Regions from separate parts of the Pediococcus sp. AC40 genome, predicted to be linked through region 1. Evidence: predicted binding sites of a transcription regulator. Region 1 holds the regulator's gene; each other region holds the start of a gene.
The links. Region 1 encodes CtsR, which represses protease genes until heat stress. Its sites were predicted from a motif close to TTGGTCAAAAAAGGTCAAANA; they were not measured.

Region 1 (3,283 bases):
AGTTAATGAAGAAGGCGGACGGTCCGCTATCTTACGAACAAATTTATCGGGAAATTAACCGAATTGCGGATAAAGATGCGGTCTTTGGCATTGATACTGGTGACAACATCATCAACTCCTTCCGCTTCCTTGACTTGAAGGGCGACAAACAGTGGACGATTTCTGCATTATTTGCCACGATGGGATACGGAATTCCGGCTGCAATCGCAGCAAAACTTGCATATCCAGACCGGCAAGTATTTAGTATTTCAGGAGATGGGGCAGCTTCAATGGTAATTCACGACTTGTTGACCGAAGTGAAATACCACTTGCCAATTATTAACATCATCACTTCTAACCAAACCCTTAACTTTATTAAGTCAGAACAAGATGATATTCAAATGAATCATTCTGGAATTGATCTTGAAGACGCTGACTATGCCAAAATTGCGGAAGCAATGGGTGCAAAGGGAATTACAATTAGAACCTTAGATGAATTACCAGCGGCCTTTGATAAGGCGTTAGAATATCAAAAAGCTGGCGAACCAGTAGTAATTGACGCTAAAATTACCGACCAACGGGGATTGCCTGTTGAAGAATTGGAATTCGACAATCAAGCGGCAAACTTCACCGAAAAGATCTCGGCTGCTTATCAAGCAACCCACGGTGAAAAGTCAGTCAGTGATTTCTTTAGCGACTACGATGGATCCGAATTGAAGCCGCTAACGGATTACTTTGCTAAGTTTGGTGTGGAAAAATAGTTTACTAAGCTTGCATTTTAAACTCATTTAAAATAAGATAGAAACCTTCAGAAAAGAAGTGGAAGCGGAATTTAATTAAATTCTAAACGCCACTTCTTTTTGTGCTCTTAGCCCAAGAACGGAAAAATATCGTGAAACCGGTTAATACCGATAATTTTGAACAATATCTTTTACAATTGCCGACCAGTTTCGTATAATAATAGTCAATATTAGTCAAAGTAGGGAGAGGTGGTCGTTATGCAAGGACAGAATATTTCGGATATAATCGAGCGATACTTGAAAGAAATTTTAGCTGATTCGGAGGAAGTTGAGATTCGGCGTTCTGAAATTGCGGATCAGTTTGACGTAGTACCATCCCAAATTAACTACGTAATTAAAACCCGGTTTACCATCCAAAACGGTTATTTAGTTGAAAGTAAGCGCGGCGGCGGTGGCTATATCCGGATTGAAAAAGTTAAATTGCTAGATGATATTGACGTATTAGATTCGTTGATCCAGGTGATTGGCGATTCAATTAATGAACGAGACGCAATTTCTATTTTAAGCAGTTTATATGAAGATGCGGTTTTAAGTAAGCGGGAAGCTAATCTACTAGCTGCAACAATTGCCAAGAGTACCTTAAACATTGGTGATCGGAAACTAGAAGACCAGATTCGCGCAAAAATCATTATCGGAGTTTTAAATCACCTTCGATATGAGTAACGAGTTTAGAGAAAGACAGGTGGACAATGGAAAATTTATTTACTCCTAGCGCACGCAACGTGTTAATTATTGCTCAAGAGCAAGCCAAACGGTTTAAACATCCCGCGGTGGGAACGGAGCATTTACTATTAGCACTAACGATTGAAAACAACGGCGTTGCCCACAGTGTGTTAGAACAATTTAATGTCACCGAAATTGATGTAATTGAAGAAATTGAGCAGTTTACGGGTTACGGCAACTTACGCTTAACCAAAAATGATTACTTGCCATATTCGCCAAAGGCTAAAGAGATTTTAGCGAATGCGGGAGACCAAGCGCGGCAATTAAAAGCTGCTAAGATTGGTACAGAACACATTCTATTAGCGCTGATTCAAGATGAGACCATCTTATCTTCACGAGTTCTGTTAGCGTTGGATACTGACGTTGCGGACGTCCGTAAAGTAACGTTACGTAAGCTGGGGGTTAACCCAGCAACCCAAAGTCGGCGTGCTAAGCAACGGGCGACGACAACGAAGGGAACTCCAACATTGGATTCGGTTGCCCGGGATTTAACTGCCATGGCGGAAGCCGGCAAAATTGACCCAATGATCGGGCGAGAAAACGAACTCCGACGGGTTATTCAAATTTTGAGTCGGCGAACCAAGAACAACCCGGTATTGATTGGGGAACCTGGAGTTGGTAAAACGGCGATTGCGGAAGGTCTCGCACAACGAATCATTACCGATGACGTGCCTGAAGATATGAAAAACAAACGCTTGATGATGCTTGAAATGGGTGCGTTGGTTGCGGGAACCAAGTACCGGGGCGAATTTGAAGACCGCTTGAAGAAGGTTATCGAAGAAATTCGCCAAGATGGCAAAGTTATCCTATTTATTGACGAATTACACACCTTAATCGGGGCTGGTGGTGCGGAAGGTGCCATTGATGCTTCCAACATCTTGAAACCGGCGTTAGCGCGTGGCGAACTACAAACCATCGGGGCGACAACCCTAAATGAATATCAAAAATATATTGAAGCGGATGCAGCTTTAGAACGCCGGTTTGCTAAGGTAGAAGTTGATGAACCTACCCAAGCGGAAGCAGTCCAAATTTTACAAGGAATTCGGCCAAAATATGAAGAACACCATAAAGTTCGGATTACTGATGAAGCAATTCAACAGGCGGTAAACTTGTCGGCTCGTTACATTTCCGACCGGTTCCTTCCTGATAAGGCGATTGATTTAATTGACGAAGCAGCCGCTAAGATTCGAATCGACGCTGCCGAAAAGCAGAGTAAACGAGAAACTGACGAAGATAAGTTAGCCCGGTTGAAGACAGATAAGGAAGCCGCCATTGACCGCCAAGACTTTGAAACCGCGGCCGAAATTCGGAAAAAGGAAATGAAACTGCGGAAAAAGGTCGAACGAGCAGCTGCCCGGCAAGCAGAAGCGGAACAGCCGGTTGAATATAAGTTACAAGAAACTGGTGAAGACGTTGCTCAAATTGTTTCCGATTGGACCGGGGTGCCGGTTACTCAAATGAAGCAATCTGAATCGGAACGGTTGGTTAACTTAGAAAAAATCTTGCACGAACACGTAATTGGGCAAGACGAGGCCGTTTCTTCAGTAGCTCGGGCAATCCGACGGGCCCGGTCCGGATTGAAAAATCCTAAACGACCAATTGGTTCATTTATGTTCCTTGGCCCAACTGGGGTAGGGAAGACGGAGCTGGCGAAGACCCTTGCTAACGTAATGTTTGGTTCAGAAGATAACATGATCCGGATTGACATGTCGGAATACATGGAACGTTTTAGCACCAGCCGGTTAGTAGGTTCGGCTCCTGGATATGTTGGCTATGACGAA
Region 2 (3,283 bases), 890 kb from region 1:
CAATTTGCTCTTGGATGACCCGCCGCAATGGCCGAGCCCCCATCTTAGGATCGTATCCAAGTTCGACAAGGCGTTCTTCCACTGGTTTGGTAACGTTCACGTGCAAGCCTTGGGTTGCTAGCATCTTGTTAACGTCGGCAATCATCAAGTCCACGATTTGCATTAGGTTATCCTTAGTCAACGCGTGGAATTCAACGATGTCGTCAAACCGGTTAAGGAATTCAGGCTTGAAGTAGTTGCCAAGTTTGTCGAGTACGGAATGGGTCTTACCTTGCATTGCCGCACCGAAACCAACGTCGGCTTCAACGTCGCCTGATCCAGCATTAGAAGTCATGATGATGATGGTATCCTTGAAGCTGACCGTCCGACCTTGTGAATCAGTCAAACGACCGTCGTCAAGAATTTGTAAGAACATGTGCATCACGTCTGGATGAGCTTTTTCTACTTCATCAAGCAAAATCAAGCTGTAAGGATGCCGCCGAACTTGTTCGGTTAATTGGCCAGCTTCTTCGTAGCCCACGTACCCTGGAGGCGAACCGATCAATTTAGATATTGAATGTGGCTCCATATATTCACTCATGTCAAAACGAATCATGGCATCTTTGGAACCAAAGAGTTGATCAGCTAATTGTTTAGCCAATTCAGTCTTACCAACCCCGGTAGGACCAACGAAGAGGAACGAACCGATTGGCCGTCCAGTTCCGTTAAGTCCGATCCGGTTTCGCCGAATTGCTCGGGAAATCTTAACAACTGCTTCGTCTTGACCAATAACGTGCGCTTTTAAGTTGCTAGCAAGGTTTTGCAACTGTTCTTGCTCTTGCTTTTGCAAGTCGCCGACCGGAATGTCCGTCTTTGATTCGATGATTTTTTCCATATCCTCTGCGGTAATGGTTGGTTCATCTTCCTTATTAGTTGCGCCATCCTTGTTCTTTTCTAACTTAGAAACTTGGTCACGGTAGTAGGCTGCTTTTTCGTAGTCTTCCGATTCCAGAGCCTTCTTCTTTTCAGCTTCGGCTTCGTCAATCTTCTTTTGAATGGTTTCCGGATCCGCTACGTTGATGGTTAAGTTCTTCTTTGAACCGGCTTCATCAAGAAGGTCGATTGCCTTATCTGGCAAGTACCGGTCTTGAATATACCGCTTGGACAACTTAACTGCCGCCACGATCGCGTCGTCAGTGTAGTGAACGTGGTGGTAATCTTCGTACTTCTTTTGGATACCTTTCAAAATCTTGATTGCTTCTTCTTCACTAGGTTCGTCGACTTGAACGGGTTGCAACCGGCGAGCAAGCGCCGCATCCTTTTCAATGTCCCGGAACTCTTTCAAAGTGGTGGCCCCGACTAGTTGGAAGTCACCCCGTGCAAGGGCAGGCTTTAAAACGTTTCCGGCGTCCATGCCGCCTTCCGCATTTCCGGCACCCACAATTTCGTGAATTTCGTCAATGAAGACGATTAAGTCCGGATTATTTTGAACTTCCTTCATTAATTCCTGCATCCGTTGTTCGAATTGACCACGAATTCCGGTACCTTGAACTAATGAAACGACGTCCAAACGAATAATTTGTTTATTCAATAATTTTTGTGGTACTGAGCCTTCCACAATCCGTTGTGCCAGACCTTCAACTACCGCAGTTTTACCAACTCCAGCTTCACCGATTAAAACCGGGTTGTTTTTGGTCCGTCGATTCAAAATTTCAATAACGCGTTCAATTTCTTTATCACGACCGATCACGGGGTCGATCTTTCCTTGTTTTGCTAAATCTGTTAAGTTTAAACCGTATTGGCCTAGAAGAGAGCTTCCGTTACCGCCGTTGGGGTTATTTCCACCGCCGCGGCCTGCTTGAGTAGGGGGAACTTGTTGTCCGTACATATCTTCCGGACGACTTACGTTGCCACCTTGCATTGCACGGAAAATGTCGTCTAAGTTACCAAATCCAAATGGATCTTGTGCCATACGCGCACCTCCATTTCCATTATTGTTATTAAGTTGTTGGTTCTTCAAAAGTTGATAGCAATTTTGACAAAGGTTAACCTCTGTCCTTCGACCATTCACGTTAGTATATAAATGAATGGTTGCTTCGTTCTTATGACAATTTTGACAAAGCATGTGCTGTCTCCCTTCTATAATGAAGTTATGAAAGAAACTAATCAGCCATTACGTCAAAAAATGTTTGACCAATATTGACCATAACTAAATTATACACGCTCTTTTAAATTGTGCAAGGAGTTTGATTCAAAATCGGAAAAAGGTATTGTGGAGGCGCCAGTATTGTAAAAATTAGTATAAAGGTATAGAATAAATAAGCTAAATGAGGTGTTAAAATGCGTGATTATTTGAAGCTTTTAAATGATTTAAAAGATGGGGTACTCGATGAGCTAACGATCACAGCCGAAGAGTTCCAAGAATTCCAACCGGTTTTTATGGATTTTCCGGAACGCAAGCAGTTAATCGGTGAAGCCCAACGTGGCGGAACAATTACTTACCGTTACGAGAATAACAAAAAACAATAAGGCAGTTGATTTTTGTTTTATGTAAGGGCTTGCTTTAAGGCTCGTAAATTGATATTATCTTGTCAAAGGCTTGTAAATGGATGACGCGACAAGCAACTTCATTTATAGCAAAATTTAGTGTTACTAAGGAGAGAAATATATTATGGAAAAACGCGACTTTCATGTAATTGCAGAAACAGGTATTCATGCTCGTCCAGCAACATTGTTGGTACAAGCAGCAAGCAAGTTCAACTCAGACATTCAATTAACATACAAGGACAAGTCTGTTAACTTGAAGTCAATCATGGGTGTAATGTCACTTGGTGTTGGCCAAGGCGCAGACGTTACAATCTCTGCTGACGGTGACGACGAAGCTGACGCAATCGCTGCACTTGAAGACACAATGAAGAAAGAAGGACTTTCCGAATAATGACTGGGACATTAAAGGGTATAGCAGCTAGTGATGGAATTGCCATCGCTAAAGCTTACTTAATGGTGGATCCCGATCTTTCTTTCGAAAAGAAGACTATTACGGATGTCGATGCTGAAATTAATCGTCTCCATGATGCTTTAGAACAGTCTAAAAAGGAACTAACCCTTATTAAAGCTAAAGCTGCTGAAAATCTTGGAGCTGAAGAAGCAGAAGTTTTTGAAGCTCATCTAACGATTCTTTCAGATCCAGAGTTGATTGGTAACATTGAAGATAAGATCAAAAATGATACCATCAACGCTGAAGAAGCTACAAAAGAAGTGACTGACAACTTCATCGCGATGTTTGAAGCAATGACCGACAATG
Region 3 (3,283 bases), 990 kb from region 1:
ATAATAACCACAACAACAACGGTAGCAATTACCACTTCACCAACCAAAACTGGACGGCTGCTCAAACTAACTTTGTTAACAGCATTGCAGCAGACGTAATGAACGTTTGCCAAAACAATCATTTATACGCTTCCGTTGCAATGGCACAAGCCGTTGTAGAAAGTGCTTATGGTGCTTCAACTTTGGCTCAAGAAGCACACAACCTCTTTGGAATTAAGGCAGACAGCACATGGCATGGTGCAACCTATACCAAGAATACTCAAGAAGTTATTAACGGTCGGGTAGTAACTATTTCAGCTGCGTTCAGAAAATACGATTCATTCAAGGATTCGATTGCGGACTACGCTAAGAAATTAGAATCACGTCCACAATACGCAAATGCATTTTCTAACCATGCGCACAACTACGTTGAATCAGTTAAAGCAATCAAAGCTGGCGGTTACGCAACGGCACCTACTTACGTAAGCAGCATTGTTAATTGCATTAATAACTATGGATTCTACAAATTAGATGGCTTGAACTCAGCAATTTCGTTGTAATTTCTGTAGATAAAATTTAATATAGGTGTATAAGCAGAAGAGGCTGGAACGTAATGTTACAGTCTCTTCTTTAATAAGTGAGTGATGGGGGATGAGCAAAAGTGAAGTATAAAGAATATCAATTTGTTCAGCTATGGGATGGCCGGATGGGTACAATTATTAAGACGCTGTCCAGTGGCGGCTATTTAATTGAAGATAATTTCTGGGGTTGGCTAGAAATGAAGAGCAAGGAAGATCCCGAACATTACATTTTCCCAAATGCCGATGTAGAACGGCGCTTCTCTGCTTTGGAAGAAGAAATTGAAGGGGAAGCCCGAATGGCCGAAGAATGGTATGAATTTCGGTACAAAGTGATGGTTAGCGGTTTAGGAAATTAAACTATAGATAAAAAAGAGCTTGGAAATCAAAAACGATTTCCAAGCTCTTTTGCTTTGCAAGTATCAGTAAGATTGCTTACTTAAGGCTTGCGTTCTTTTCCATGATACCGTCGATCAAACCATAATCAACTGCGTCTTGCGCAGAGAGGTAGTTATCCCGTTCCGTATCAAGATTGATTTTTTCTAGCGGTTGACCAGAATTTTCTGCCAAAATTTTGTTTAACTCTTTCCGAGTCTTCAAAATTTGTTCAGCAGCAATTTCAATTTCGGTTTGTTGACCTTGAGCACCACCAGAAGGTTGATGAATCATAACTTCTGAATGAGGCAATGCAAAACGTTTGCCCTTTGTACCAGAAGAAGCTAAAACACTGGCCATCGAAGCAGCCATTCCCATTACGATGGTTTGTACGTCAGCTTTAATGAAGTTCATCGTGTCGTAGATTGCCAATCCAGCAGTAACTACGCCTCCTGGAGAGTTGATGTAAAGGTAAATGTCTTTTTCAGAGTCTTGTGCATCAAGGAATAGTAATTGAGAAATGATTGAGTTAGCCAAATCATCGTCAATTGGACCTGATAACATAATAATCCGATCTTTTAATAGTCGTGAGTAAATATCATAAGCACGTTCGCCACGTGATGATTGTTCAATAACGGTTGGAACCAAGTTCATAACTTAGTAGCCTCCTTTTCGGATAAAGATTTAGTATTAATTACTAACCATGGCTTTAGTTTATCTCATTGGTCAAAAAAGGTCAAATGTTTTTGCTCATTCATTAAAATTAATGCTTCAAAAGCACGATCTAGCTCCGATAGGGAAGGAAGGATGGGGAAGAAATGAAAATACTTGTTAAAACCTGTGCTGGAACACTAAATACGGGTTTATCATGGATAAAGCGCTATTACTAGTATATAATCGACGTTAAAGAAGGGCTTATCAAAATGGTAAGTTGTTTATAAAAAAATATCTGTCATCAGCAATTATTAAATTACTAATAACAGATATCAGGAACTGATGATGACGATTACTCGCCATCTCAGTACTTTTACGTTTCAGAATATAAAAAAATGCGCCATCGGGGAGTCGAACCCCGATCTTGAGAACCGGAATCTCACGTGCTATCCATTACACTAACGGCGCTTAACAAAATAAATTTTACATTATGTTGGCAAAAAAAACAAGCTAAAAATAATAGAATTATGGAGAAAAATTTTATGGTAATGAAGCAAGGATTTACGCAAAACCAAACGCAACAGCAGAAGCAAGTGCAACGTTTGGCAATGACGCAAACACTACAGCAGTCAATTCAAATGCTGCAATACAATGCTGAAGAGTTGCAAAATTTCTTGAAACAAAAGGAAATGGACAACCCTTTAATTACCGTTGAAGTAGCTGAAGAACGGCCTTTAAGCAAGGTGTCGAAAAATTCCGACACGCATGAGACCTTTATGAATCAAATTGCTAGCGATACGGAACAATCATTATTTGATTATTTATTGGATCAAGTTCATCTAACCATGCGGGATACGCCACTAAGGAAGTTGGTTCTTTTCCTATTGGATTACGTTGACCAGAATGGTTATTTACGGATCACGAAAGACGAAATTAAACAAAAAACGCAGGCTGATGACATTGCCATCATGGATGCAATCACGCTTTTGCAGCAATTGGATCCGCCCGGGGTCGGTGCCCGAACTCTGCAAGAATCATTAATGCTCCAAACTGAAAATGACGAGGGTTCGCCTGAGATCGCTTATATGGTCTTAGAAGAGTCGTTTGACGACTTAGTTGACCGTAATTGGGAAAAGATTGCTCAGCGGTACGACATTACATTGGCTGAGGTTCAAGAAGTTTTCGACTACGTGCGCATTTTAACCCCGAATCCAGGAGCGGGCTTTGGTAAGCAAGATCGCGGATACATTACGCCAGATTTAATTTTTAAGTTGGAAAATGGCGAACCCCGACTAATTCAATCGAAAGCTTCACGACCACGGGTTAGTTTTTCACAGGAATACTTTGAACAATTACGTAAAAAGGCTGACGATGAAGTAAGCAGCTACGTAAATGAGAAAAAACGCGAATACGATTGGATTGCCAAAAGCTTGACGCAACGCCAAGATACCATTTTAAGGGTGGGCAAGATAATTTTTGAGCGGCAACAAGACTTTTTCCTTCAGAAGAGTAAAGAATTAAGTCCGTTGATGCTACGAGACGTGGCCAATAAATTACATTTACACGAATCGACGGTTTCTCGTGCGGTTAATGGCAAGTATATTGCAACGCCCTTTGGAACCTTCGAATTACGTTCTTTCTTCAGCAATGCGGTTAACCAGACTAGTGACGTCTCCGCCGATGCGGCCAAGTTAAAG

Region 2: the regulator CtsR is predicted to act here: its motif matches at 2,166-2,186, upstream of NL111_RS03230 (ATP-dependent Clp protease ATP-binding subunit).
Region 3: the regulator CtsR is predicted to act here: its motif matches at 1,655-1,675, upstream of clpP (ATP-dependent Clp endopeptidase proteolytic subunit ClpP).

What each region holds. Positions count from the first base shown of each region.
Region 1 covers NZ_CP127012.1:1,569,182-1,572,464, reverse strand. The annotation lists gene spxB (pyruvate oxidase) at 1-740, shown strand, start outside; gene NL111_RS07760 (CtsR family transcriptional regulator) at 978-1,442, shown strand; gene NL111_RS07755 (ATP-dependent Clp protease ATP-binding subunit) at 1,469-3,283, shown strand, end outside.
Region 2 covers NZ_CP127012.1:674,933-678,215, forward strand. The annotation lists gene NL111_RS03230 (ATP-dependent Clp protease ATP-binding subunit) at 1-2,104, opposite strand, end outside; gene ykzS (protein YkzS) at 2,320-2,508, shown strand; gene NL111_RS03240 (phosphocarrier protein HPr) at 2,651-2,917, shown strand; gene ptsP (phosphoenolpyruvate--protein phosphotransferase) at 2,917-3,283, shown strand, end outside.
Region 3 covers NZ_CP127012.1:523,931-527,213, forward strand. The annotation lists gene NL111_RS02470 (glucosaminidase domain-containing protein) at 1-539, shown strand, start outside; gene NL111_RS02475 (hypothetical protein) at 641-916, shown strand; gene clpP (ATP-dependent Clp endopeptidase proteolytic subunit ClpP) at 993-1,586, opposite strand; tRNA gene NL111_RS02485 (tRNA-Arg) at 1,983-2,054, opposite strand; gene rpoN (RNA polymerase factor sigma-54) at 2,129-3,283, shown strand, end outside.